DNA from 4 places in the Buttiauxella sp. BIGb0552 genome. Region 3 is predicted to be linked to each of the others. Evidence: predicted binding sites of a transcription regulator. Region 3 holds the regulator's gene; each other region holds the start of a gene.
The links. Region 3 encodes CRP, which controls carbon source genes, mostly activating them, when cyclic AMP is high. Its sites were predicted from a motif close to ATGTGANNNNNNTCACAT; they were not measured.
Positions count from the first base shown of each region.

Region 1 (7,398 bases), on a different contig from region 3:
TGTTAGTCGCTCTGATTGCCATCGCGCTGGCGGCTAACCCTGAAAACCGTGTGCTTGGCCTGGTCAGTTACGCATGGGCAGGCTTCGGTGCCGCGTTTGGCCCGGTTGTGCTGTTCTCGGTAATGTGGTCACGCATGACGCGTAATGGTGCGTTGGCAGGAATGATCATTGGGGCGCTGACTGTTATCGTCTGGAAACAGTTCGGCTGGTTGGGGCTGTATGAAATCATCCCAGGTTTCATCTTCGGCAGCATCGGTATTGTCGCGGTCAGCCTGCTTGGCAAAGCGCCAAGTGCGACTATGCAAAAACGCTTCGAACAAGCGGACGAAATTTACCACTCCGCGCCACCAAGCAAATTACAACCTGAGTAATTCACAACATCCATTGAAGGCCGCTTATCGCGGCCTTTTTTACAGCTGTACACAAATATCCAAATTCTCTGCTTGTGTTTATTTTTGCGGTAATGATAATCACAATCGTTCTGGTTTACTTTTCTTTACGCCATTTGACCTGAGTTCACAGTTGGGGTGTCAGTAATGTTTGTCCCGTTTCTCATTATGTTACGCGAAGGCCTGGAAGCCGCGCTGATTGTTAGCCTGATTGCTAGCTATCTGAAGCGTACTCAACGCGGCCAATGGATTGGCGTCATGTGGATTGGTGTTGTGGCGGCAGCTGCGCTATGCCTGGCGCTGGGCATCTTCATCAACGAAACCACCGGTGAATTCCCGCAAAAAGAGCAGGAGTTATTTGAAGGCATCGTGGCAGTCATCGCGGTCTTCATCCTGACGTGGATGGTGTTCTGGATGCGCAAAGTATCGCGCAATGTGAAAGGGCAGCTCGAGCAGAAAGTGGACGAAGCGCTGCACAGCAAAGGCAACCACGGTTGGGCGCTAATTTTAATGGTGTTCTTCGCGGTCGCCCGTGAAGGTCTGGAGTCAGTATTCTTTCTGTTGGCAGCATTCCAGCAGGATGTGGGCATTATGCCGCCACTCGGCGCGATGCTTGGCCTGGGTACCGCGATTGTGCTCGGCTTCTTACTTTACTGGGGCGGTATCCGCCTGAACCTGGCCGTGTTCTTCAAATGGACCAGCCTGTTTATTCTGCTGGTGGCCGCAGGGCTTGCAGCGGGTGCAGTACGTGCTTTCCACGAAGCGGGACTTTGGAATCACTTCCAGGATATCGCTTTTGACCTCAGTAATGTTCTTACCACTCATTCTCTTACCGGTACGCTGCTCGAAGGTATTTTTGGATATCAGGAAACACCGACCGTAAGCGAAGTAGGAATGTACTTTATTTACCTGATCCCCGCGCTGGTGCTGTTCTTAATGCCACCGCGTTTGAGCGCTCAGGCGACAAATAACGTTCGTTAAATATCTTGCGGCAGATTATCGCCACTTAGTTACAACATACTCTTGTTTTATAGGGATTGGTCATGACTACACATTTTCGCCGTAAAGCCTTGCATGCTGCGTTGTTTGCGTTTGCTTCTTCTGCCTTTGCCGTTCAGGCGGCTGATGTTCCTCAGGTAAAAGTTACTGTGACTGATAAACAGTGCGAACCGATGAACATTACGGTAAACGCCGGTAAAACCCAGTTCATCATTCAAAATAACAGTCAAAAAGCGCTGGAGTGGGAAATTCTGAAAGGGGTGATGGTAGTTGAAGAGCGTGAGAACATTGCACCTGGTTTCTCACAGAAAATGACGGCTAACCTGCAAGCGGGTGAATACGACATGACCTGTGGCTTGCTAAGCAACCCTAAGGGCAAGCTTATCGTTAAAGCGGCGGGCGATCAGACTGCACCGAAAAACGACCTGATGGCATTGGCCGGACCAATCACCGAATACAAAGCTTATGTGACTGCGGAAGTTGCAGAGTTGGTTAAAGGTACAAAAGCCTTTACTGACGCAGTGAAAGCCGGCGATATCGAAAAAGCCAAATCTCTGTATGCGCCAACTCGCCAGCATTACGAGCGTATCGAACCTATTGCTGAACTGTTCTCTGATCTCGACGGCAGCATTGATGCCCGCGAAGATGATTACGAGCAGAAAGCCAATGATCCAAAATTCACTGGTTTCCACCGTCTGGAAAAAGCGCTGTTTGGTGACAACTCCACTAAAGGCATGGAAAAATATGCCGATCAGCTCAACAGCGACGTGCTGGATCTGCAAACACGTATTTCTGAGCTGGCATTCCCGCCAAGCAAAGTTGTCGGCGGTGCTGCGGGCCTGATTGAAGAAGTCGCGGCCAGTAAAATCAGTGGTGAAGAAGATCGCTACAGCCACACTGACCTGTGGGACTTCCAGGCAAACGTTGATGGCGCACAGAAAATTGTTAACTTGCTGCGCCCGTTGCTGACTAAAGACAATGCGCCATTGCTGGCAAAAGTGGATGCCAACTTCAAGAAAGTGGACACCATTCTTGCTAAATACCGAACTAAAGACGGCTTCGAGACTTACGACAAACTGACCGATGCAGACCGCAATGCGCTGAAAGGGCCGGTAACGGCGCTGGCAGAAGACTTGTCACAACTGCGTGGCGTACTAGGTCTGGACTAGTTTTTATGGAAGATAAAAATAAAAACGGCGGGCATATTCCGGCTCGCCGCCGCTTACTGAAAGGTTTGGGCGCGCTCGGTGGCGCCCTTGCCGTTGTGGGCGGATGCCCAGTGGCACATGCGGCGAAACAAGAGACTTCTCCTGGCACGTTACCACCAGATGCGCGCATGGAAAAACAACCGTTTTACGGTGAACATCAGGCAGGTGTACTGACGCCACAGCAAGCGGCCATGATGTTGGTTGCATTTGATGTGTTGGCCAGTGATAAAGCTGACCTTGAGCGTTTATTCAAGTTGCTGTCTGCGCGTTTCGATTTCCTCACTACAGGTGGCCCTGCTCCGGATACCCCTAATCCACGGATGCCACCGATGGACTCAGGGATTCTTGGTGCGCAGATTTACCCGGATAACCTGACTTTCACCCTCTCTGCGGGAACATCGTTGTTTGATGAGCGCTTTGGGCTGAAAGGGCAGATGCCGAAAAAGCTGCAAAAGATGGAGCGCTTCGCTAATGACTCGTTGGATGCCAGCTTGTGTCATGGTGATTTGCTTCTCCAGATTTGCGCGAATACTGCGGATACGGTTATCCATGCCTTACGAGATATCATCAAACACACGCCGGATTTGCTAAGCGTGCGTTGGAAGCGCGAAGGGTTTATCTCCAACCATGCAGCGCGTTCACGCGGCAAAGAGACGCCTATCAATTTGTTAGGGTTTAAAGACGGTACGGCGAACCCTAACAGCGAAGATAAACCGCTGATGAATGATGTGGTGTGGGTGACGGCAGATCAGCAAGAACCAGCATGGGCGGTAGGTGGCAGCTATAAGGCCGTGCGTATTATTCAGTTCCATGTTGAGTCCTGGGATCGAACGCCGCTAAAAGAGCAGCAGACTATTTTTGGCCGCGATAAACACAGTGGTGCCCCGCTTGGCATGAAGAATGAGCACGACGAGCCCGATTACGCAGCCGACCCTGACGGTAATATGATTGCGCTGGATGCTCATATTCGTCTGGCGAACCCGCGCACTAAAGAGACGCAGTCCAACCTGATGATGCGCCGTGGTTACAGCTATTCACTGGGTGTATCAAAGTCTGGGCAACTGGATATGGGATTGTTATTTGTCTGCTTCCAGCATGACCTTGAGAAGGGCTTTTTGGCTGTGCAGCAACGTCTTAACGGCGAAGCGCTGGAGGAGTACGTGAAGCCAATTGGCGGTGGGTACTTCTTTGTATTGCCGGGTGTTGTGGATAAGCAGCACTATTTAGGGCAAGGGCTTCTGGAAGCTTAATTCTGTAATCTCGAAATCATTTCATCCTAAGCATCTCCTTCTTCTACATGAGAAGGAGATGCTTAACTTTCTCTTCTGACTATCTGAGAGAGGGGGCGTTGTACGCTTACTTGAAGCACGTTTTTTCCTACAATTCTTCCCCTGCTAATTTTTCATTTGCTAACTATTTGCCTGCCAGGTATTCATTCAATTTCTATATGACTACCCCATTGATATAAAAGTGTAATATTTTTATGTCATAAATTTGATAAGCGCATGACGAAACGCGAATGTTGATTTAAAGTAAAATAAAAGTTGCAATTTAGATAATTTTTGATGTAATTAAAGCACGAGCGGTAGTTCCCGGCTGTGAATCTTAATCACAATGGAGATCGCGAATGGTAGGGTCCTGTACTGGCCGATTGAACAAACATCTTACCCGCACAAATCAGCGCGGAGGCATCTCCTCCGGCTTCGCTATCTTCACCGCTAAAAACCCTGAATCCACAACCAATCAATGTATTAACGATGCGCTAAGCGGCGTAATTCGTCTAACTGGTGCATCCTCTCAACCGGCAGTTCATGGCTTAAAAGGAAGCCAAACCTCATCCGTTAGTGAACATAATCGCGCACTGTGTTGTGGCGCGGGAAATGAAACCAACTGTAAGGTGCCATCCATGGGAAGACAGAAAGCAGTGATCAAAGCTCGTCGCGAAGCAAAACGTGTGCTGAGACGGGATTCGCGTAGCCATAAACAACGCGAAGAGGAATCGGTCACAACGCTTGTGCAGATGAGCGGCGTTGAATCTATCGGTATGGCAAGAGATTGCCGTGATAACTCACCGATTGCGGCGCGAAATGAGGCTCAGGAGCACTATCTTAACGCCATCGAGAAAAAGCAGCTGATATTCGCCACCGGTGAAGCCGGGTGCGGCAAAACGTATATCAGTGCGGCGAAAGCCGCTGAGGCCCTGATACATAAGGATGTCGACAGGATAATTGTCACCCGCCCGGTCCTGCAAGCTGATGAAGATCTCGGTTTCTTACCCGGGGATATTTCGGAAAAATTCGCTCCTTATTTCCGCCCGGTGTATGACATCCTGGTGCGACGTTTAGGGTCGTCTTTTATGCAGTACTGCCTGCGTCCCGAAATTGGCAAAGTAGAGATTGCGCCGTTCGCCTATATGCGTGGACGTACCTTCGAAAATGCGGTGGTTATTCTTGATGAGGCGCAGAATGTCACCGCAGCGCAAATGAAAATGTTCTTAACGCGCCTTGGGGAAAACGTGACGGTCATCGTCAATGGCGATATCACGCAATGCGATTTGCCACGGGGTGTTAAGTCCGGCCTGAGTGATGCTCTGGAACGTTTTGAAGAAGATGAAATGGTAGGTGTGGTCCGCTTTGGCAAACAAGATTGTGTGCGCTCGGCCCTTTGCCAGCGCGCATTGAATGCCTACGACTGATTTCCGGTGTGAAAGAATTGTAAAGCCCAAACTCTGTTTGGGCTTTTTTCTTTGCGCGAATTATTTACCCAAAATGTGAAGGGTATCAAAACGGATAGTCAAGGAGAGACAATTTTGGGCTCCGCAATATTATTCCCCGCCGACGTGTTGCCGTATACTTCTCTCAACAAGAAACAATCAGAACTTTCCAATCAGTCCCTTTTGCAGGCGTGGGTTGTGCTGATTTCAGACATGCAGGCTATTGCAACGTGAGGAATTTATTATGACTAAAAGACGTATCTACCTATTTTGTTCTGCCGGGATGTCCACCTCATTGCTGGTATCAAAAATGAAGGCGCAGGCAGAGAAGTATGAAGTGCCTGTAATTATCGAAGCCTGGCCTGAAACTCTGGCTGCTGAAAAAGGCAAGGATGCAGATCTGGTATTACTTGGACCACAAATCGCTTATATGCTGCCAGAAATTCAGAAAGTATTACCCGGTAAACCGGTAGAAGTTATTGATTCAGCAATGTACGGCAAAATTGATGGGTTAGGCGTGCTGAAAGCAGCAGTCGCATCGATCAAGAAAGCAGCAAGCAACTAATTTTTTATTTTGTTTTATTTTTCCGTCAAAGAACGACCTTACACAACCTGGCCGCAAGAATCTTGCGGCAATAAAGGAAATTCCAAATGAGTAAAGTCATTGATTCACTTGAAAAGATATTGCTTCCTTTCGCAGTGAAAATTGGGAAGCAACCGCACGTCAACGCAATTAAAAATGGTTTCATCAAATTAATGCCATTGACCCTTGCCGGGGCCATGTTTGTATTAATCAATAACGTATTTCTGAGTTTTGGCGCTGGTTCATTTTTTTATTCTTTAGGTATTCGTTTAGATCCCTCAACCATTGAAACCCTTAATGGGTTAAAAGCCATTGGCGGCAACGTATATAACGGTACGTTAGGTATTATGTCGCTAATGGCTCCTTTTTTCATTGGTATGGCGCTTGCTGAGGAACGTAAAGTTGACCCTCTTGCGGCCGGTTTATTATCCGTTGCCGCATTTATGACCGTTACACCCTATAGCGTAGGTGAAGCTTATGCAGTGGGCGCTAACTGGTTAGGTGGTCAGAATATTATTTCCGGTATTGTTATTGGTCTGGTTGTCGCGGAGCTATTTACTTTTGTTATCCGCCGAAACTGGGTAATTACTTTGCCAGATAGTGTGCCAACTTCGGTATCACGTTCATTCTCTGCGTTAATTCCAGGTTTCCTGATTCTGTCTATTTTCGGGATTATTTCCTGGGTGCTGGCGAATCATGGTAGCAACTTCCACCAGATCATTATGGATTCCATCTCTACGCCGCTGGCTTCGATGGGTGCGGTAGTGGGCTGGGCGTATGTTATCTTCAACTCCCTGCTGTGGTTCTTCGGTGTGCATGGTTCGCTGGCGCTTACCGCGCTGGACAACGGCATCATGACCCCATGGGCGTTGGAAAACATCGCTCTCTACAACCAGTATGGTTCAGTTCAGGCTGCGATTGATGCAGGTAAACAGTTCCACTTCTGGGCGAAACCAATGCTCGACTCCTACATCCTGTTGGGTGGTTCTGGTGCGACACTGGGCTTAATTATCGCAATCTTCATGGTTTCACGTCGCGCCGACCACCGTCAGGTTGCGAAACTGGCACTGCCGTCAGGCATCTTCCAGATTAATGAACCAATCCTGTTCGGTCTGCCAATCATCATGAACCCAGTTATGTTCATCCCGTTTGTGCTGGTTCAGCCGATTCTGGCAGCTATCACACTTGCGGCTTACTCTCTGGGAATTATTCCACCGGTTACCAACCTTGCTCCATGGACGATGCCTACCGGTCTGGGCGCCTTCTTCAACAGTAACGGTAGTATCGCAGCATTGTTAGTTGCGCTGTTCAACTTAGGTGTCGCGACATGTGTCTACATACCGTTCGTTATCCTGTCTAACAAAGCACAGGCTGTAATCGAAGAAGAAGAAAGCGAAGAAGATATTGCTAACGCACTGAAATTCTAATCTTAATTTTTGTACCCAAAATAATTCGAGCGGCAGGAAGCCAACGCACATGCGGCTTGAACTCTGAAGGGTAGTAGTT
Region 1 covers NZ_SODY01000002.1:195,942-203,339, reverse strand. The annotation lists gene putP (sodium/proline symporter PutP) at 1-371, shown strand, start outside; gene efeU (iron uptake transporter permease EfeU) at 537-1,370, shown strand; gene efeO (iron uptake system protein EfeO) at 1,433-2,557, shown strand; gene efeB (iron uptake transporter deferrochelatase/peroxidase subunit) at 2,563-3,846, shown strand; gene phoH (phosphate starvation-inducible protein PhoH) at 4,503-5,291, shown strand; gene EDF88_RS05750 (PTS sugar transporter subunit IIB) at 5,554-5,874, shown strand; gene chbC (PTS N,N'-diacetylchitobiose transporter subunit IIC) at 5,961-7,319, shown strand.
Region 1: the regulator CRP is predicted to act here: its motif matches at 5,365-5,382, upstream of EDF88_RS05750 (PTS sugar transporter subunit IIB).

Region 2 (7,398 bases), on a different contig from region 3:
TCCATTTTAGTGATGAACCTGAAAGTGCGCAGCTGCAAACCGCAGCCAGGAAAGCCCACTTCTGGTTTTTCGCACCCGGTGCTGTGGTGTTAATTGTAGTGAGTGTTGGCGTTTATCTGAAAACGTCTGACTGGAAGCAGGTGCGAGCCTGGCAGAATGTCACAAATCAGACACCGCAATTGTTACAGCGCGCATTAGACCCAGAAGCCGAGCCGCTGAACATGGCTGAAATGGCCGATCTCGGTCTTGGGTTACGCACCCGGTTGCAGCACGAACCTGACAATATTGAGGGGTGGATGATGCTGGGGCGAATTGGTATGGTTCTGAATAACGCAAGTACCGCTACACAAGCTTTTGCACATGCGTATAAACTGTCGCCCACTAACAGTAATGTAAAGCTGGGCTATGCTGAAGTATTGACCCGTAGTGGCTCGCTGCAAGATAACCAACTGGGTGGGAATCTGCTGCGAGAGCTCATTAAAACGGACCATACAAATGTTCGCGTGCTCAGCCTGCTGGCATTTAGCGCTTTCGAACAACAAAATTACCGCGAGGCAATTGGTGCATGGCAAGTCATGCTTAATGTATTACCGGCAAATGACCAGCGTCGGGCTGTGGTGCAAAGAAGCATCGAGCAGGCGCAGGTTGCACAAGCTGGTATGGACAGCACCAAACCTGAGAGCGCAGATAAATAATAACAGGGAGACACATATGAATTTCCGCCTGACCGGACTGGCGCTGGCCACGACACTTTTAGTCGGGTGCGCCAGCTCTGCCGATCAAGAGCCACAGGGGCGCTCGGACCCATTTGAAGGGTTCAACCGTTCAATGTACAACTTCAACTTTAATGTGTTGGATCCGTATGTTGTCCGCCCGGTGGCTGTGGTGTGGCGTGATTATGTGCCGCAACCCGCGCGTAATGGGATTAGCAATTTCACCAGCAACCTGGAAGAGCCCGCCGTAATGGTGAACTACTTCATTCAGGGTAATCCGTATCAGGGGATGGTGCACTTCACGCGCTTCTTCCTGAACTCATTGCTGGGTATGGGTGGTTTCATTGACGTTGCTGGCATGGCGAACCCGAAACTGCAGCGTGAAGAGCCGCACCGCTTTGGTTCTACGCTAGGTCATTATGGCGTCGGTTACGGCCCGTACGTGCAGTTGCCGTTCTATGGCAGTTTCACGCTACGTGAAGATGGCGGCGATTATGTCGATACACTCTATCCGCTGCTGTCCTGGCTGACCTGGCCGATGTCTATCGGCAAATGGACGATTGAAGGCATCGAAACACGTGCTCAATTGCTGGATTCTGACGGTTTGCTCAAGCAGTCATCCGATCCGTACATTTTGGTTCGTGAAGCTTACTTCCAGAGCCACGACTTTATTGCTAACGGTGGCAAGCTTTCACCAGCAGCAAATCCGAATGCTGCTGCGATTGAAGATGACTTGAAAGATATCGACTCGCAGTAAGCATTGAGTGGGTAATAAATATAAAAAAGGCGAAACCGAGGTTTCGCCTTTTTTATCACTGTTAACTATTAGAATGCGTAGTTAAAGTTCATACCGTACAGCCAGGCTTTGCCTTCAGACTGGAAGGTATATGGGCCTTCTTTGATCTCAACGTGCTGACCGTGCATGTAGGAAACGCCCAGGTCTACAGAAGCATCGTCGTTAAATGCGTAGGTAGTACCAGCACTGAGCCAGAAGCGATCCTGGTCCGGAATAGAGATTGAACGTTTGTCTGCCGGAACTGGGCTGTCATCGAACGCGATACCGGTACGGAAGGTCCAGTTTTTATCCATAAAGTAGGTGGTACCTAAAGCGATACGGTACGCATCTTTGAAGCTTTCATCTTTATAGAACAGAGTCTGTCCGTTGGTGCCAGTGGCTTTCAGTTCCTGGAACTGGCTCCAACTGGTGTAAGCCACGCTATAGTGGATAGCCCACTGCGGCGCTACTTTGTTATAACCGGACAACTCCCACATTTCAGGTAAGTTCAGGGTCAGAGAACCTGGAACAGTTTGGCCGCTGGTACCCCATGGGAAAGCTGTACCTGCGCCAGGGAAAGCATTCGCTTGGGCTGGAATATTACTTTTGTAATCACCATCGAAGTCAACTTTGACTTCGGAACGGTAGGTGAAGCCGTAGCGGTTATCTTTATCGATTTCATAAAGAATACCTGCGTTCCAGCCATAACCCCACTCGTCACCTTTCATGTGTGAGATTTGGGTTCCGGGAGTGGCAAGGCCAGCACCCGCGGTTTGTTCACCTGCGTAACGCTCAATTTTTGCTTTAGCGTAAACAGCATCAAAGCCAAGACCAAAGCTCCAGTTGTCATTTAAACGATAAGCACCGCTAAGATTCAGGTTTAGGGTGGTCAGATCGGTTTTGCCACCATATTCACCAGCGATATAATTATTGTTAAATTCTGTAGCAAGACCGTAGTTTGAGGTAACTGAAGCCCCCCAACCAAACTGCTCATTGATTGGCGCAACAAAGTGCAGGTTCGGTACCCACGCAGTTGGCGCGATGTTATCGGCACCGGTGCTACGTCCGGTATACGGCGAGCTACCAGAAATATTCACGTCAGGATCAATAAACACTGCACCGCCGGAGAAGGAAGGGCGGTCAAACATCATGATAGTTGCAGGGTTACGGCTTGCAGAACCCGCATTATCCGCAACTGCACCTTCCCCTGAATAAGCTCGGCCTAGGCCTGAGGAAGAGAACTCGTTTAATTGAAAGCCGGCTGAGTAGGCCTGCGATGAGACAATTGCCACTGCAACCGCTAGGGCTGACTTTGTAAACAGGTTTTTCTGGCTCATGACCAAAACCTCATAATGGATTTATTTTTATACAAACAATGTTACATACCGTAACAGGAGCGCGAATAGTAGGGTCTGTTCTGTTACATAGAAAGCAGACCAGTGGCGAGAGTATAGGTCTGACCAGATAGGATGTTGCAAGTTTGTATCTAAGAATTTTCAAATTTGATCGTCGAAACGAGATCTGCCTGGCAAAATCGGGTTCTTCGTCACTTAGCAAAATGGGTGAATCTTGTTTTAGATCATTTTTAAGTGTGATTTGGGTCACTTACGGATTTTGACAAGATTAACGACTGGAGTCGCTTCAACAGGGAGCGTAAAATAGACAAGATTCGTTGAAAACATTTTGCCTTTTAAATACAGAGGAAATCATAAAATGAGTAAGAACACTGCTGATGAAACCCCGGTTTGCTGCTGTATTGATGTCGGCTCTATCATCGACAACACCGACTGCACAGCAACATACAGCCGCGTGTTCGCGACCCGCGCTGAAGCTGACGAAACTCTGGCTGCGCTGACCGAGAAAGCACGTGCCGCAGAATCAGAACCTTGCCAGATTGTTCCGCGTTACACCGAAGAAGCTGACGGCGTTCGTCTGGATATCGATTTCACTTTCAGCTGCCAGGCTGAAACCATGATCTTCCAGCTCGGCCTGCGTTAATATTTCCTGGCGCTCTCGTTCCCGAGAGCGTCATTTTCCTCTCTTAAAGCGTGTTCCCCCTCCCAATTTTTTAGTCCCCCGGTTGGCTGATTGTAACTTTTTAGTTAAAACTGTGATCAGGTCAGACCACTATTGGTCGTTTACAATTTTATTCCCAGAAATATGCAGTTACAGCAACATCGCTGTAGATTCATAGACGCCGGGAAGAACAGGGGAGTTTTATGAGTCAGGCACTTCCGCTGGTAACCCGTCAGGGCGACCGTATTGCTATTATCAGTGGGTTACGCACCCCATTTGCCCGCCAGGCTACCGCGTTTCACGGCATACCTGCTGTCGATCTCGGCAATATGGTGGTCAGCGAACTGCTGGCACGCAGCGAAATTCCCCCGGAAATGATTGAACAGCTGGTTTTCGGCCAGGTTGTCCAGATGCCAGAAGCGCCAAACATCGCCCGCGAGATTGTCCTCGGCACCGGAATGAGTGTGCATACCGATGCCTACAGCGTTAGCCGTGCCTGTGCGACCAGCTTCCAGGCAGTGGCAAATGTCGCTGAGAGTTTAATGGCGGGCACTATTCGTGCAGGTATTGCCGGCGGTGCTGATTCTTCGTCGGTGCTGCCGATTGGCGTCAGCAAAAAGTTAGGCCGCACATTGGTGGATGTGAACAAGGCGCGTACTTTGGGCCAGCGCCTGAAATTATTCTCTCGTTTACGCCCGCGTGATTTGTTGCCGGTGCCGCCTGCGGTTGCAGAATATTCAACGGGCTTACGCATGGGTGACACCGCCGAGCAAATGGCGAAAACTCACGGGATTACGCGTGAGCAACAAGATGCGCTGGCGCATCGCTCCCACACTAAAGCCGCTATTGCCTGGAAGGAAGGGAAACTGGCGGATGAAGTGATGACCGCCTTCATTCCGCCATATCGCCAGCCTTTCAACGAAGATAACAACGTTCGCCAAAACTCCTCAATTGCTGATTACGCGAAGCTACGTCCGGCTTTTGACCGTAAACACGGCACAGTTACCGCGGCAAACAGCACGCCATTAACCGATGGTGCGGCTGCTATTATCTTGATGACGGAATCGCGCGCCAAAGAGTTGGGCCTGAAGCCATTGGGCTATTTACGCAGCTATGCGTTCACCGCCGTGGATGTCTGGAAAGATATGCTGCTTGGGCCGGCGTGGGCCACTCCGCTGGCGCTTGAGCGCGCGGGCATCACGCTCAATGACCTGACGCTTTTCGATATGCACGAAGCCTTTGCCGCGCAAACGCTGGCAAACTTACAAATGCTCGCCAGCGAACGTTTTGCTCGCGATGTATTAGGCCGCGCTCACGCTACTGGCGAAGTCGACGACTCTAAATTTAACGTACTCGGTGGCTCGATTGCTTACGGCCATCCGTTTGCTGCAACGGGCGCGCGTATGATCACTCAAACCTTGCATGAATTGCGCCGCCGTGGTGGTGGATTTGGCCTGGTCACCGCCTGCGCGGCAGGTGGTTTGGGTGCGGCAATGGTTCTGGAGGCCGAATAATGGAACAGGTTTCTGCTTTCAACTTACATATCCGCCTCGACAATATCGCGGTGGTGACAATTGACGTGCTGGACGAAAAGATGAACACGCTAAAAGCGTCGTTCGGCCCGCAAGTGCACAACATCATCAAACAGGTTCGCGATAACACTGCATTGCAGGGGCTGATATTTATCTCTGGCAAGCCGGATAACTTTATTGCGGGTGCTGACATAAACATGATTGCAAGCTGCAAGAGTGCACAAGAAGCGCAGGCACTGGCACACCAGGGACAGCAAATCATGGCGGAAATTGCCGCGTTGCCGATCCCGGTCATCGCTGCGATTCACGGTGCGTGTCTCGGCGGTGGGCTGGAGCTGGCGCTGGCATGTCATTCGCGAATTTGTACCGATGATGAGAAAACAAAACTGGGGCTTCCGGAAGTGCAGCTCGGTCTACTGCCGGGTTCTGGCGGTACGCAGCGCCTGCCGCGTTTGATTGGCGTCAGTCACGCCCTCGATATGATTCTGACCGGCAAACAATTACGCCCGCGTCAGGCACTGAAACTGGGGCTGGTGGATGAAGTTGTGCCGCAGTCAATTCTGCTCACGGCAGCAGTTGAGCTGGTGGGCAAAGGCCGTCAGGCATCGCGCACATTGCCGGTTCGTGAACGTATTTTAGCCGGTCCGCTTGGGCGTTCTTTATTGTTCAGCATGGTGAGTAAGAAAACTGAGCAAAAAACTCGCGGTAATTACCCTGCTACGCAGCGCATTATTGATGTCATTAAAATCGGTCTGGGGCAGGGGAGTTTCAGCGGTTACGAATCAGAGGCGAAAGCGTTTGGCGAGCTGGCGATGAGTCCGCAATCTGCGGCATTACGCGGGTTATTTTTTGCTAGCACGGAGCTTAAAAAAGAGCACGGCGCTGATGCACCACCGCGTCCGATTAAAGCTGTGGGTGTGCTCGGTGGTGGTTTGATGGGCGGTGGGATTGCTTTTGTCACCGCGACTAAAGGCAAATTGCCCGTACGTATCAAAGACATTAATAACGATGGTATTAACCATGCGTTGAAATATAGCTGGGACTTGCTGGATAAAAAGGTACGCCGTCGACATATGAAAGCGGCTGAGCGCCAGCGTGAAATGGCGCGTATCTCCGGTGGTACCGATTATCACGGTTTCCACAATCGAGACATCGTTGTGGAAGCGGTTTTTGAAGATCTCGCTCTCAAGCAAAAGATGGTCGCGGAAATTGAACAGAACGCTGCGCCGCATACCATTTTCGCGTCCAACACTTCTTCGCTGCCGATTGCTGATATTGCGGCCAATGCCGCACGTCCGGAGCAAGTGATTGGTCTGCACTATTTCAGCCCGGTCGATAAAATGCCGCTGGTCGAAGTGATCCCGCATGCCCGAACCAGTGCGGAAACCATTTCCACAACTGTTCAGCTTGCCAAAAAACAGGGCAAAACACCGATTGTCGTTGGCGACAGCGCCGGGTTTTACGTCAACCGTATTCTGGCACCGTATGTTAACGAAGCGATGCGTTGCCTCGTGGAAGGGGAGCCTGTCGATAAGATTGATAATGCGCTGGTGGCGTTTGGTTTTCCTGTTGGCCCAATCCAACTTTTGGATGAGGTGGGAATTGATGTGGGGACTAAAATTAGTCCTATACTTCAGCAAGCTTACGGAGATCGTTTTGCCGCACCGGCAGAAATTGCAGCAATATTGAATGACGATCGCAAAGGTAGAAAAAACGGGCGTGGTTTCTATCTTTATTCAGGGAAAGGGAGTAGAAGCAAAAAGCAGGTTGACCCTGCAATCTATACCCTGCTTGGTGTTTCACCTAAAGGGCAACTGGCAGAAAAAGAAATCGCACAACGCTGCGTGATGATGATGCTTAATGAGGCGGCTCGTTGCGTAGATGAAGGTGTTGTTCGCAGTGCCCGCGATGGTGACATCGGTGGCGTGTTTGGTATTGGTTTTCCACCGTTCCTCGGTGGCCCGTTCCGCTATATGGACACCCTGGGAGCGGGTGAAGTCGTCGCACAACTGCAACGCCTGGCCAGTCAGTACGGGGAGCGTTTTACTCCCTGTGAAAGACTTTTACAAATGGTGGAAGAGCAACGAAATTTCTGGGGAAAAGTGAACCCTGGTGAAGGAAATGTAGTCAAAGAATCATGATTATATGGTTCGGTGAATGGATGCTGGTCGCTCACTTAACGAACAGTGATTGACTATACTTGCACCATTGAGGTAAAAAACAGCGTTTCATTCGATGTACGGATAAGGCACAATGCCCGGCTGCTGAATTTCACCTTCGAAGTTTTAGGGGAATTCAAGCATTCCTGGTTAACAAAAGCGGTGCAATATGCAAGTTTTTATCATGCGTCACGGCGACGCAG
Region 2 covers NZ_SODY01000004.1:237,247-244,644, forward strand. The annotation lists gene EDF88_RS13220 (cytochrome c-type biogenesis protein CcmH) at 1-695, shown strand, start outside; gene mlaA (phospholipid-binding lipoprotein MlaA) at 712-1,470, shown strand; gene fadL (long-chain fatty acid transporter FadL) at 1,539-2,825, opposite strand; gene EDF88_RS13240 (YfcZ/YiiS family protein) at 3,202-3,486, shown strand; gene fadI (acetyl-CoA C-acyltransferase FadI) at 3,708-5,018, shown strand; gene fadJ (fatty acid oxidation complex subunit alpha FadJ) at 5,018-7,177, shown strand; gene sixA (phosphohistidine phosphatase SixA) at 7,365-7,398, shown strand, end outside.
Region 2: the regulator CRP is predicted to act here: its motif matches at 3,078-3,095, upstream of EDF88_RS13240 (YfcZ/YiiS family protein).

Region 3 (7,398 bases):
GCACCAGCTGTTAGCCAATTTCCTTAATCGTTGATTTTATATTGCCAGGTAATGATTTTTTATGCATATTTCATGATTATATTTTCATAATATCTTTCATGCGTTTTTATGCGTAAAAAGGGGATGGGCAATAAATGGCAACTGAACAATCAGCAATTACCCGCGCAACTTTCGATGAAGTTATTTTGCCGATTTATGCACCGGCAGAGTTTATCCCAGTAAAAGGCAAAGGTAGCCGCGTATGGGATCAACAAGGGAAAGAATATGTGGATTTCGCAGGTGGGATTGCTGTTACTGCGCTAGGTCACTGCCATCCAGCTTTAGTTGAAGCGCTAAAAAGCCAGGGTGAAACGCTATGGCATACCAGTAATGTTTTCACCAATGAGCCCGCTCTACGACTTGGCCGCAAGCTGATTGACGCCACTTTTGCTGAACGCGTGCTGTTTATGAACTCTGGCACCGAAGCGAATGAAACAGCCTTTAAATTGGCTCGCTACTACGCTTCGACCCGCCATAGCCCGTATAAAACAAAGATTATCGCTTTCCATAACGCCTTCCATGGTCGTTCTCTGTTTACTGTTTCAGTGGGTGGGCAACCGAAGTATTCCGATGGTTTTGGCCCGAAACCAGCTGACATCATTCATGTGCCATTTAATGATTTGCATGCGGTAAAAGCCGTGATGGACGACCATACCTGCGCGGTCGTGGTCGAACCGATTCAGGGTGAGGGTGGCGTTACGGCGGCAACGCCAGAGTTCTTGCAAGGCTTGCGTGACCTTTGTGATGAGCACAAAGCCTTATTGGTATTTGATGAAGTGCAGTGTGGTATGGGGCGCATCGGCGAGTTGTTCGCCTATATGCATTACGATGTGACGCCAGATATTTTGACCAGCGCGAAGGCTCTTGGCGGTGGCTTCCCGGTCAGCGTGATGCTGACGACTCAGGAAATTGCTTCGGCGTTTCATGTCGGTACACACGGTTCAACCTACGGCGGCAATCCTCTGGCCTGCGCAGTCGCGGGCGCGGCGTTTGATATCATCAACACGCCTGAAGTGCTGAATGGCGTCACGGAAAAACGCCAGCAATTCGTCAAGCATTTGCAACAAATCGACGAGCAGTTCGACGTGTTCAGCGATATTCGCGGCATGGGTTTATTGATTGGTGCCGAGCTAAAGCCACAATACAAAGGGCGCGCGCGTGAATTTTTGTATGCGGCAGCACAGGAAGGCGTGATGGTTTTGAACGCCGGGCCAGATGTGATGCGTTTTGCCCCGGCGTTGATTGTGGAAAGTGCCGATATCGCTGACGGTATGGCGCGCTTTGCCAAAGCCGTTGCGAAGATCGTTAACGGATAATCATCAATCTGAGCGCCGCAGGCGGCTCAGCCAGATTCCGTGATGTGGCCGTTGACGCCATGCAACCGAAGATATGGTATGCATGGTGCTGAGATGGCCCAGTATCCTCTGCAAATGCTGTTCCATCGTACTTAATGGCCCGTTTGGAAGCCCTTCTAGCGGGTCCAGAATATTCGCATCATTGGTTTCCCCAGGCCCATCATACTGAAGCCGCTGTTGGCATCGTTGCAGCGCAATTTCACATGACTGCAAATAGCGCTGGGCAAGATCTGGCGTCAACATATTGTGTTCGCGAGCCAAAGTCGTCATTGCGTTAATATGCTCGACAATAAACTGACTGTGCGTCACCCACAGTTTCATATCCGCCAGATAATGCGAATTAAACCCAGGTTCCTGCATCGCCTGGTTCAGGGAGTTAAACAGCGCGTTATGTGCCTGGTTGACCTTCATACGTTCATAAGCGAGCGGCGTTGGTTCGGGGTCATTACTAAGAATCAGGCGAATTGCATTTTGATCCCTTTCCAACGCATCGTGGGCGTTCTGGCGTAACAAGCCACTCTGCCATTGTGGCCACAGCCACACCATGCCGCCAAAGGCTATCAAGCAGCCTAGCAGGGTATCTATCAGGCGAGGGACGATATACTGCTCGGCACTTAATGTTATCAATTGCAGGGTATAAACGGCGGTCACCGTAAAGCCTATCGTCGCCCAGCCGTAGCTTTTGCGAATAAACAGATAGCTCACCAGCGTAATGACCAGCATCGCGCCCAGAGCAATGCTTTGCGGGAAGTGGAAGTGAAGCGCAATACCTGCAATGGCAAGGCCTGCAATGGTGCCCGCCGAACGGTGGAGAATACGAACTCGTGTGGCACCGTAGCCGTTTTGCGTCACGAACATTACCGTCATTAAAATCCAGTAGGGCTTGGGCAGATGTAAAAATGCACCCAACAGACTGGCTATCGTGAGCATCACACCCAATCTTGCTGCGTTGCGAAGCGCCGCTGACTTCAACGATAAATAACTTTTCAATGCCGCCCACAGTGGCAAACGGCGTTGCCGGTCTTCCATTAAATCACGGACATACAGCGGGCGTTGGGTGCGTAGCACGCGAGCGATACGGCTGAAGTGGTAATGGCAAAATTGCCCAACCGGGTTATCTGGATTCTGACGGGCGATTTTCTCAAGGGCGTCGATCTGTTTTTCCATCGTAAAACGCTGTGGATAACGATGGTAAAGAATGTCGTCAGCCAGTACGCGTAAGCGCGCCGCGATGGTCTGAGCATTCCATCTAATAACCGCTTCTGCATGGCTTTGCTCGACGAGCTTCTGAACTTCAGCTGGTTGGTGAAGGCTTACCGAGATGTGCTCTTGCAAATCCAGTGCTACCTGGAATGCACGTAGCAAACGCTTGTAGCCGTTTTGCTGGTTTGCCGCCAGCATATGAAGCTGTTGGTAGCATTGGGTAATGAGATCCACCGCTTTTTGCTGACGAGCCAGCAGAGGAGGGAGCGCTTTTTCCGGATCGGTATGTTGAGTCAGCATGCCGTATTTTGCTTCACAGTAATCTGCCAACTGCCGATAGAGCAGGCTCAATGATTCCCGCAGTGGCTGCTCGCGCCACATCCAGAACCAAAACCAGTTAAATACGCCGTACCAAATCGTACCGGAGACATACAGCACCATCGGTTTCCAGATCGGCATATTTCCGGCCATGCTGAGTGTAAATATGGCAGCAATGAGTGATGCGGGAAGCAGACGAGCGTGCAAGGAACTGATTTCTGCCGTGACCCCAAGCAAGAGCGCCATCACGACCAATATCACCGGCAACGGTACGGAGGTATAAAGTAATAAAAGCTGCATGATCAGACTGCTGATGGCAAAAAGGCTGCCGCCAACAATCAGACGTTTGAAGAAGCGCTTATGTGGAGTATCAAGGCCCGCAATATTGCAGCAGGCAGGAACTAACGAGAAAAGCAGGCCAGACTGGAGATCGCCGACGAGCAAACCTACTGCCACCGGAAGGCACAGCACCAGCGTTTGCCGCAGTGCGTAGTTAACTTCAGGATGGTAGATCAGCCGTCGCCACATTTGCTCGTCATACTTCAAGTTGCAGGGTTGTTGGTTGTACTCAGTCACACCAGTCACTTACTTTAGTAAGCTCCTGGGGATTCCTGAGCTTACCGCCTACCTGCAACATGAATTATTTAGAGCAAGTGAGGGAAGTGTAGAGACAAAAAAGGCGTGTTATGAAGCAACACGCCATTTTTTAGACGGAGATTAACGAGTGCCGTATACGACGATCGTTTTACCGTGAGCGGAGATCAGATTTTGATCTTCCAGCATTTTCAAGATACGACCAACAGTTTCGCGAGAGCAACCCACGATCTGACCGATTTCCTGACGGGTAATTTTAATCTGCATACCGTCTGGGTGGGTCATTGCATCAGGTTGTTTAGCCAGGTTCAGCAGCGTCTGCGCGATACGACCAGTCACATCCAGGAATGCCAGATTACCCACTTTCTCAGATGTAACTTGCAGACGGCTAGCCATTTGTGAAGACAGGCGCATCAGAATATCTGGGTTGACCTGGATCAGCTGGCGGAATTTTTTATAAGAAATTTCAGCCACTTCACAGGCACTTTTAGCACGAACCCAGGCACTACGTTCCTGACCTTCTTCGAACAGCCCTAACTCACCAATGAAATCGCCCTGATTTAGATAGGAGAGGATCATTTCCTTGCCCTCTTCATCTTTAATCAGAACAGCCACAGAGCCCTTGACGATGTAATACAGCGTCTCTGCTTTCTCACCTTGGTGAATGAGTGTGCTCTTCGATGGATACTTATGAATGTGGCAATGGGACAAGAACCATTCGAGAGTCGGGTCTGTTTGCGGTTTGCCAAGCACCATGCGCGGTTATCCTCTGTTTTATAACTGGCTACCAACGACAGGACGCTAAACATCCTGTCTGGCGTTGCAAGTAATTAGAATATTCCCCACCTTGGGGAGATGGCATGCAAGTCATTCTTGCTGCCTGTAATTAGTGATGTCCTCTGCATACATGCATTACGTCAATGTATCGATGTAGCATCTGGATTGTTTTAGCATAGCTTTTGGCAAGTGTCTCCTGTTGTCTCGTTTCAGCTTGACGCATGTCGCCTTCCGTTGCCAGATTTGCTGAATCTGCGTACTCTGAAAGGTAATTTTTCTACAGGAGTAAGCAGCATGCAGGCACGAGTGAAATGGGTTGAAGGGTTTACCTTCCTGGGCGAGTCCGCTTCAGGGCACCAGATCCTTATGGATGGCAATTCTGGTGATAAAGCACCAAGCCCAATGGAAATGGTGCTGATGTCCGTTGGCGGTTGCAGTGCAATTGACGTAGTTTCTATTTTGCAAAAAGGCCGCTACGCCGTGACCGACTGCGAAGTGAAATTGACCTCTGAGCGCCGTGAAGAGGCTCCGCGTTTGTTTACGCACATCAATCTGCATTTCATCGTGACAGGCAAAGAGCTAAAAGATGCTGCAGTTTCCCGTGCAGTAGACCTCTCTGCTGAGAAATACTGCTCTGTAGCACTGATGCTTGAAAAAGCGGTCAACGTTACTCATAGCTATGAAGTGATTGATGCTTAGTGTGTAAAACAGGGCGGTGATTAGCCGCCCTGATTAATGTTTCGCCCTTCCGCCAGTCGCTTAACGAGCGGCGTCATAATTAATTCCATTGCCAGACCCATTTTGCCGCCCGGCACCACCAAAGTATTGATGTGGGAAATAAACGACCCTTGCAGCATGGCAAGCAAATACGGGAAATCGATGTCATCCAGCCCGCGAAAATGAATCACCACAAAACTTTCATCCAGAGAAGGGATGCCGCGAGCCGCAAATGGGTTAGACGTATCAACAGTTGGGACGCGCTGGAAGTTGATATGGGTGCGGGAGAATTGCGGTGTGATGTAATTGATATAGTCGTCCATAGAACGAACCACAGAATCCATTACCGCTTCTCGGGAATGCCCGCGCTCGCTGGTATCGCGCACTAACTTTTGTATCCACTCCAGGTTCACAATCGGTACTACACCAACCAGCAAATCGACGGCCTTAGCCACATCGTGCTGTGGCGTAACTACACCGCCGTGCAAACCTTCATAAAACAAAACATCAGTGGGTTCTGGCAATGGTTGCCATGGCGTGAAGGTTCCGGGGATTTGGTTCCAGGGTACGGCTTCATCGTAAGTATGTAGATACTTGCGTGACTTACCCTGCCCGGTTCTGCCGTACTCAATGAACGTCTGTTCAAGCAAACCAAAGTCATTGGCTTCCGGGCCGAAATAGCTGATATGGCGCCCCAGGTCGCGTGCTTTACGAATAGCCATATCCATTTCAGGACGAGTGAAACGATGGAAACTGTCACCTTCGACTTCCGCTGCACGTAAATTGAGTTGCTGGAAGATTTTACGGAAGGCAAGGCTGGTTGTTGTCGTTCCCGCGCCGCTGGAACCTGTTACGGCAATAACCGGATGTTTGGCTGACATAAGGCAACAACTCCATGGGTGATAGCAAGTGTGTGTAAGTAAGGGCTGGTCCTCACCCTCAGGGAGATAGCTGGGTGAGGGTGGTTTTATTATGCAGTATAGAAGTTAAACGCTTAGCCGCGAAACTGCCCGCGAGCCATAATATTTACCGTTTCATGGAGTTCCGACCATACCAGCACAGCCTCACCACTTTGCAGCTGGCGCTTAACATCGGCCACTTTCTGCTCCAGTGAACGCTCTTGTTCACCATAATCGGTGCCTTCGCGTAATACAAAGGATTCAATCAGATTATCAAGCGTTTCGGGAGGCAGATCTTGCCAGGGAATCATCATATTACTGGTCCAAAAATTGAGACAGCCACTGCGGGATACGTTGCTCAAGCCACATTTCAGGGCGCCGTAACGTGCCACCCACAAACCCAACATGCCCGCCGTATCGCGTGAGTTGATACTCGATATTGGCAGGTAAGATAGCTTTATCGGGGATCACATGGTGATCCATAAACGGGTCATCTTTTGCGTGGATGATGAGCGTCGGCGTTTTGATTTGTGGCAGCAGCGGCATAGCGCTGCACTGGCGGTAATAATCGATAGCGTCAGCAAAGCCGTGAATTTTTGAGGTAATCAAATCGTCAAACTCGCGCAGACGACGCATTCCATTAAGCTGACGCATATCTACCGGGAGTGTGCCCGGATAGCTTCTTAACTTACGCGCGGCATTCTTCTTCAGCAGATTTAAAAGATAGTGCTGATAAACGCGTGAGAAGCCTTTTTCGATATGTGCGCTGCAATGTTCAAGCATCAGAGGGGCTGAAACCACTACACCGGCCTGAAGCGTACAATCGGCACCCTGTTTTGCCATCAGGCAGGCGAGCATGTTGCCGCCGAGAGAAAAACCGACCGCCGCCGTTGGCACTTTGCCATAACGGGTACTGAGCCAGTTAAGGAAGTAACTTCCATCTTCCGTTTCACCGGAGTGGTAGATACGCTTCATGCGATTAGGTACACCACTGCAACCACGGAAATGCATTACCACGCCTAACCAGCCTTGCTTGCTGGCGGCCTCGATTAAACCGTGAGCGTATGGGCTGTGCAGGCTACCTTCGAGTCCATGAAAAACGACTAACCGTGGTTTATGCATTGCCTGGCGCGGGTCCTCGCTCCAGGCAAGATCGACAAAATCCCCGTCTGGCATGTCAAGACGCTGCCAGTGAGGTTTGAAATTGAGGCGACGGCGAATCAAACGCGGAAGCATGGTTTGCAGGTGTGGATTACTCACACCCTTCAACGGACGAAATTGCTCATCTTCTTCGTGATTAAAATTCAATACTGCGGGACTTGTCGTAGCCATATCACACTGTTAGTTTCATTTAGTTTGCTAATTAACTTTACGGGGTGTGGAACACCCATTTCATGGAAACGCTTTTTTTCTCAATGCTGGGCTTTCTCTGGGTTGCTGCTATCACACCTGGCCCAAACAATATGCTACTCACTTCATCCGGGGCGAATTACGGA
Region 3 covers NZ_SODY01000005.1:12,537-19,934, reverse strand. The annotation lists gene pabA (aminodeoxychorismate synthase component 2) at 1-34, shown strand, start outside; gene EDF88_RS15280 (aspartate aminotransferase family protein) at 135-1,355, shown strand; gene EDF88_RS15275 (YccS/YhfK family putative transporter) at 1,359-3,443, opposite strand; gene crp (cAMP-activated global transcriptional regulator CRP) at 3,633-4,265, opposite strand; gene EDF88_RS15265 (OsmC family protein) at 4,581-4,985, shown strand; gene EDF88_RS15260 (phosphoribulokinase) at 5,006-5,884, opposite strand; gene EDF88_RS15255 (YheU family protein) at 5,998-6,216, opposite strand; gene EDF88_RS15250 (hydrolase) at 6,218-7,234, opposite strand; gene EDF88_RS15245 (LysE family translocator) at 7,297-7,398, shown strand, end outside.

Region 4 (7,398 bases), on a different contig from region 3:
CAGATCGGCCAGATAATCGAATAAGCCTAATGTCACCCCCAGGAATGAACTGGCAACGGCGAAGTTGGAGAAAACGATCAACAGTAAATCCAGGGTGCGACTGTTCAGTACACCACTCAATGCACCGACCAACACATCAATATTCCCGCCTTTATCAGCAATCGCAATAAAGTCGCTGCGCGGAATATTTCCCATGCTGCCAACTAACCAAATAGCGTACAGCACCAGTGCCATCAGCGTTCCCCAGACAAGGCATCGCTTAATAGTCTGTGGATCTTTGCCGTAATATTTCATCAGGCTTGGTACGTTACCGTGGTAGCCAAACGAGGCCAGGCAAAATGGCAACGTCATAAACATATACGGCAAATAGCTTGGGTTGATGGCTTTGCTATCGAGAAGTGTTACGGGTTCGACATGCCACATCAGGCCGCCAAACGTCATAAAGAAAGTCAGGATTTTCGCGCCAAGCACGATGGTCGTCATGCGGCTGACTGCGCGGGTACTGAGCCAGACGATAAAAGCGACCACCAGGGCAAATATCAACCCGGCGAACCTTGCGGGGAAATCGACAGACATTTTGCCAAGCGTGTGGTGAATCACCGAGCCGCTTGCCGAAATATAGGCGTAGGTCAGGATATACAGCACAAAAGCGATTGAGAGGCCGTTAATCAGATTCCAACCTTTTCCCAGCAAATCTTTCGTGACCGTGTCAAAACTTGAGCCAACACGGTAGTTGAGATTAGCTTCCAGAATCATCAAACCGGAATGCAGCATACAAAACCAGGTCACGACCAGTGCAGCTAAAGACCAGAAGAACCAGGCACCCGACATCACCACCGGCAGGGAAAACATTCCCGCCCCAATAATGGTGCCGCCAATAATCATTACCCCACCAAAAATAGACGGCGAGGCGTGGATGGTTGCTAAAGTTGCCATACGAATTCCTGAGACAATGAACGACTGTCGAAGTGACAGGCTTGCTGCGCTACATTGTACCAGTACATGAGTACAATTTGGATAAAAAAAATCCCGGTTGCGTTAACCAGGATTTTTATCACTGCCTGCTGGTAAACAGCAGGCATAAACTTCTGTGATTATGCTTCTGTGGTACGACGACGAGCAGGAGCTGCACCGTCTTCACGACGTGGGCCACGACCGCCTTCACGACGTTCGCCGCTGAAACTACGTGGTGCACCAGCACCTGCTGGGCCATCACGACGTGGACCGCGACCGCCTTCACGACGCTCACCACCACCGAAACCACGACCAGCACCTGCTGCTGCACCGCCGCCACGACGTTCGCCGCCACGGTCAGTACGAGGCTGAGCATCACCCATCAGCTGCATATTCATTGGTTTGTTCAGAATACGAGTACGGGTAAAGTGCTGCAGGATTTCGCCCGGCATGCCTTTTGGCAGTTCGATAGTAGAGTGAGTACCGAACAGTTTGATGTTACCGATGTAACGGCTGCTGATATCACCTTCGTTAGCGATAGCGCCAACGATATGACGAACTTCAACACCATCATCACGGCCAACTTCAATGCGGTACAGTTCCATATCGCCAACATCACGACGTTCGCGACGTGGTGCATCACCATCACGCTGTGGACGATCTGAACGCTCTGGACGGTCACCGCGCGGTGCACGATCTGGACGATCGCCACGTGGTGCACGGTCTGAACGTTCGAAACGCTCATCGCGCTCACGGAATTCACGACGTGGACGCATTGGTGCATCTGGTGGCAGGATCAGAGGACGTTCGCCCTGTGCCATTTTCAGCAGTGCTGCAGCCAGTGTTTCCATATCCAGCGCTTCTTCTGATTCAGCAGAAGGTTGGATTTTTGCAAGCAGACCACGGTAAAGATCCAGATCGCTGCTTTCCAGTTGCTGCTGAACTTTAGCTGCAAACTTAGCCAGACGACGCTCACTCAGCAGATCGCGGTTTGGCAGTTCAACTTCAGGAATAGTCAGCTTCATGGTGCGTTCGATGTTACGCAGCAGACGACGCTCACGGTTCTCAACGAACAGCAGAGCACGACCAGCACGACCAGCACGACCTGTACGGCCGATACGGTGAACGTAAGACTCGGAGTCCATCGGGATGTCGTAGTTAACAACCAGGCTGATACGCTCAACGTCCAGGCCACGAGCTGCAACGTCGGTTGCAATCAGGATGTCCAGACGACCGTCTTTCAGACGCTCCAGAGTTTGCTCACGCAGCGCCTGGTTCATGTCACCGTTCAGTGCAGCACTGTTGTAGCCGCTCTGTTCCAGCGCTTCTGCCACTTCCAGAGTTGCGTTTTTGGTACGTACGAAAATGATCGCCGCATCAAAATCTTCAGACTCAAGGAAACGAACCAGTGCTTCATTCTTACGCATGCCGTGCACAGTCCAGTAGCTCTGGCTGATGTCCGGGCGAGTAGTAACGCTAGATTGAATGCGTACTTCCTGCGGATCTTTCATGAAACGACGGGTAATACGACGAATCGCTTCTGGCATAGTTGCAGAGAACAGAGCGGTCTGATGACCTTCTGGGATCTGAGCCATGATGGTTTCAACGTCTTCGATGAAGCCCATACGCAACATTTCGTCAGCTTCGTCCAGTACCAGACCTTTCAGGCTGGACAGGTTCAGCGTACCGCGTTTTAAGTGGTCCAGCAGACGACCTGGGGTACCAACAACAATTTGTGGTCCCTGACGCAGGGCGCGCAGCTGCACGTCATAACGCTGGCCACCGTAAAGGGCAACAACGTTTACGCCATGCATATGTTTAGAGAAATCCGTCATGGCTTCAGCAACCTGAACCGCCAGTTCGCGGGTCGGTGCCAGCACCAGGATTTGTGGTGCTTTCAGCTCTGGATCAAGGTTGTGCAGCAGCGGTAAAGAGAACGCTGCAGTTTTGCCGCTACCAGTCTGGGCCATACCCAGTACATCGCGGCCAGCCAGTAGCTGTGGGATACACTCAGCCTGGATTGGAGATGGTTTTTCGTAACCCAGATCGTTCAGGGCTTTAAGGATGGAGTCGTTAAGACCCAGATCAGAAAAAGTAGTTTCGATAGTAGTAGTCTCGATGATGTCAGTCATGTAGTACACGTGCCTCGTAGATGGCGGCCAGTCTACATAACTCATCGTGAAATTGACCTGCAATTTTCATTGAAAAGTGTGAACCGGCTCAAATTTGGTTGATTAACGAACAAAAACGCCCTCACCCGTTAAGGTGATGACTTTAATAAAAAAGTTTATGGGCTGATCGATGTTCGTCAGCTATTGCTGGTCCGATTCTGCCAGGTCATCTTGCTCCTGGCCCAAGAGCGCTAATTCCAACAATGCATAACGATGCTCAACGTAGTTGTGTACGTTGTTAGCGACCGCTAACTTGAACAGTGCCGTGGCGCTGTCCTTTTCCCCCAGACTTAGGTAGTACTTACCTAAATAGAAGTTGGTTTCACTGAGATGCTCAGCGAGCGAGGTGTTATCCGTTGCGTCCGCCTCGAGGCGTTCCATTAACGTTTTTTCGTTAATGTTCCCCAGGTAGAACTCGACAATGTTCCATCCCCATTGCTCTTTGTCCGATTTATCGAGGCGCTGTTGTAACGCCACTTTAGCCTGCTTTGCATCTAAATTGCTTTCAGCAATATAGAGCCACAGACTACGGAAAGGATCATTGGGATCGTCTTGATAAAACGCTAGCAGATCATCTTGCGCTAAACGATAACGACCACCGTAGTAGAGGGCGATACCGCGATTTAAATGCGCATAGTTGTAAGTTGGATCAAGCTCAAGTACAGAATCAAACGCTTCATAGGCAGCATCAAAATTGCCTGCCTGCGTTAAATATATACCTAAGTAATTGAATACTTCAGGCATATCGGGGCGGATTGCCAACGCTTGTGAAAAATCATTTCGCGCTAGAGCCCGCAAGCCAAGGCTATCATACAACACTCCGCGCTCATATAAAAGCTGCGCGCGCTCATCATCGGTTAAAGCCCGGCTGGCAAGTATCTGTTCCATGCGTGCAAGAATGACTTCTTGCTGCAAAGTCGGCTGCAATGGCACCGCCAGGACTTCACGTTCACGCCAGGAGGAGTTGCTGCATCCTGCCAGCGCGAGAGCTGTCGCAACGAAACACCAGCGCAAAAAAGGCTTCATTTCCCACTCCCGAAGACAACATATGGATGACGTCCTGTCCGCCGGCTCTAAAACGAGACTCCCTGCCCCGTAATAAATAGCTCTCCATGTCGCCATGGAGAGCTTAATCGGTATAGCTTACTCAGCTTCTGGTGCAGCTGGTGCTGCGCTTTCCGCTGGGGACTGCTCAGTTGCTTCTTTGATGCTCAGACGAACACGGCCCTGGCGGTCAACTTCCAGTACTTTAACTGGAACTTCTTGACCCATCTGCAGGTAGTCAGTCACTTTCTCTACGCGCTTGTCAGCGATTTGAGAAATGTGCACCAGACCTTCTTTGCCGCCGCCGATAGCAACGAATGCACCGAAATCTACGATACGAGTAACTTTACCCTGGTAGATACGGCCGACTTCGATTTCAGCAGTGATCTCTTCGATACGACGAATAGCAAACTTCGCTTTCTCGCCATCGGTCGCCGCGATTTTCACGGTGCCGTCATCTTCGATTTCGATAGTTGTACCGGTTTCTTCGGTCAGCGCACGAATCACAGAACCACCCTTACCGATCACGTCTTTGATCTTGTCTGGGTTGATTTTGATTGTGTGAATACGTGGAGCGAACTGAGAGATATCGCCACGCGGAGCGTTGATAGCCTGTTCCATCACGCCAAGGATATGCAGACGCGCACCTTTAGCCTGGTTCAGAGCCACCTGCATGATTTCGCGGGTGATGCCTTCGATTTTGATATCCATCTGCAGTGCAGAGATACCTTCACGGCTACCAGCAACTTTAAAGTCCATGTCGCCCAGGTGATCTTCGTCACCCAGAATGTCAGACAGAACAACAAAGTTCTCGCCTTCTTTAACCAGACCCATCGCAATACCGGCTACAGCGGCTTTGATTGGCACGCCTGCATCCATCAGAGCCAGAGAAGCACCACATACGGAAGCCATGGAAGAAGAACCGTTAGATTCAGTAATTTCTGACACTACACGCACGGTGTACGGGAAGCGGTCAGCTTCTGGCATAACAGCCAGTACGCCACGCTTAGCCAGACGACCATGACCAATCTCACGACGCTTCGGTGAACCGACCATGCCGGTTTCGCCTACGGAGTACGGAGGGAAGTTGTAGTGGAACAGGAAGTTGTCGGTACGTTCGCCCATCAACTCATCCAGGTTCTGTGCATCACGTGCGGTACCCAGAGTTGCTGTAACCAGCGCCTGAGTTTCACCACGGGTGAACAGTGCAGAACCGTGAGTACGTGGCAGAACGCCAGTACGCACATCCAGACCACGGATCATGTCTTTTTCGCGGCCATCGATACGCAGCTCGCCAGCCAGAATACGGCTACGAACAACATTTTTCTCGATAGCGTGCAGAATGTCGCTTACTTCGCCAGCATCAATTGAATCGTCTTCAGCTGACAATGCAGCGATAACGTCAGATTTGATGATGTCGACTTGTGCGTAACGCTCTTGCTTATCAGTAATACGGTAAGCATCGCTCAGACGGGATTCAGCAAGTGCAGCAACGCGTGCATTCAGCGCTTCGTTAGCCGCTTCTGGCTGCCAGTCCCAACGTGGTTTGCCAGCTTCAGCAACCAGAGAGTTGATGTTCTGGATAACAATTTGCTGTTGTTCGTGGCCAAATACAACCGCGCCCAGCATCTGGTCTTCGCTCAGCAGCTCAGCTTCGGATTCAACCATCAGCACAGCACCTTCGGTACCGGCAACAACCAGGTCCAGTTTGCTGGTTTTCAGTTCATCAGCAGTTGGGTTCAGAACATACTGGTCATTGATATAACCAACACGTGCAGAGCCAATTGGGCCGTTGAACGGAATACCAGACAGGCTCAGAGCGGCAGAAGCACCAATCATTGCAACGATATCTGGGTGAACTTGTGGGTTCACGGAAACAACGGTCGCGATAACCTGAACTTCGTTCACGAAACCTTCCGGGAACAGCGGACGCACTGGACGGTCAATCAGACGCGCGATCAGTGTTTCACCTTCGCTTGGACGGCCTTCACGACGGAAGAAGCTACCCGGGATACGACCAGCAGCGTAAGTACGCTCCTGATAGTTAACAGTCAGAGGGAAGAAATCCTGGCCTGCTTTCGCTTTTTTCTGACCGACTACGGTCACGAATACAGCGGTGTCGTCCATGCTGACCATTACTGCTGCGGTAGCCTGGCGAGCCATCATACCGGTCTCTATTGTGACCGTATGCTGACCGTATTGAAATTTACGGACAATCGGAGTTAGCAAAATAATATCCTTAATAATCTTTGGTAGCAGGTGATTGCACTTGCTCCGTTTAACCCGATCTCTATCGCATCCTCGCGACTAATGACAACCCTAACCCGCCCATGCGGATAAAGCCTCTCATTAGCCGCGCGAACCTCTGCAACAAAGATCACACACTGCAACAATACATTAGTTTCCATAGAATTGCTGCCATCTGGTTGAAAAAAGGGGCCTTAAAAGGCCCCTTTTTCTGAAACTCGCAAGACTTAGCGACGCAGACCCAGACGCTCGATCAGGCTGGTGTAACGTGCTACATCTTTACGCTTCAGGTAGTCGAGCAGTTTACGACGCTGAGAAACCATACGCAGCAGACCACGACGGCTGTGGTGATCTTTTTTGTGCTCAGAGAAGTGACCCTGCAGGTGGTTGATCTGAGCAGTCAGCAGTGCAACCTGAACTTCGGTAGAACCGCTGTCGTTAGAACCACGACCAAACTCGGAAACGATTTTTGCTTTAGCTTCAACGCTTAGAGACATTTTAAACTCCAAAATTATAGATAAAAAGATAGAGTGCCGATCTCTAATTCAGCAACTCCAGTGCACTTTCACAACAATGTTAAACAAAGGTATGAAAGTTAAGCCGCGCCATTTTACCTGTAGCCACCTCTTATCGCAAGGCAACTCCAGGTGTCAGAGCGGATACTCAACAACCAGACGACGAGGCGCTACGCGTCCATCATCATCAATTTCGGCCATGCCGATAAATTTGCCTTCATCACCTTCGGTGACGCGGACTAGCCCTTCTGCCGGGCTACCCGCCACTTGCACTGGCTGCCCATTCTTGAAGTAACCCGCAACAGCAGGTAATAAATTCACGATTGGGAAGTCTGAAGCCGGACTATCCATTGGCATCAATAATGGATCTAACAGCACCGATGGCTCAATTTCTTGCGCTTGTGCTTGCTCAACCAATGCATGCAATTGCTCAAGCGTTACCATACGTTCGACAGGATACTTGCTCA
Region 4 covers NZ_SODY01000003.1:583,376-590,773, forward strand. The annotation lists gene mtr (tryptophan permease) at 1-936, opposite strand, end outside; gene EDF88_RS11640 (DEAD/DEAH family ATP-dependent RNA helicase) at 1,095-3,086, opposite strand; gene yrbN (protein YrbN) at 3,079-3,156, opposite strand; gene nlpI (lipoprotein NlpI) at 3,267-4,151, opposite strand; gene pnp (polyribonucleotide nucleotidyltransferase) at 4,269-6,398, opposite strand; gene rpsO (30S ribosomal protein S15) at 6,644-6,913, opposite strand; gene truB (tRNA pseudouridine(55) synthase TruB) at 7,067-7,398, opposite strand, start outside.
Region 4: the regulator CRP is predicted to act here: its motif matches at 3,163-3,180, upstream of yrbN (protein YrbN).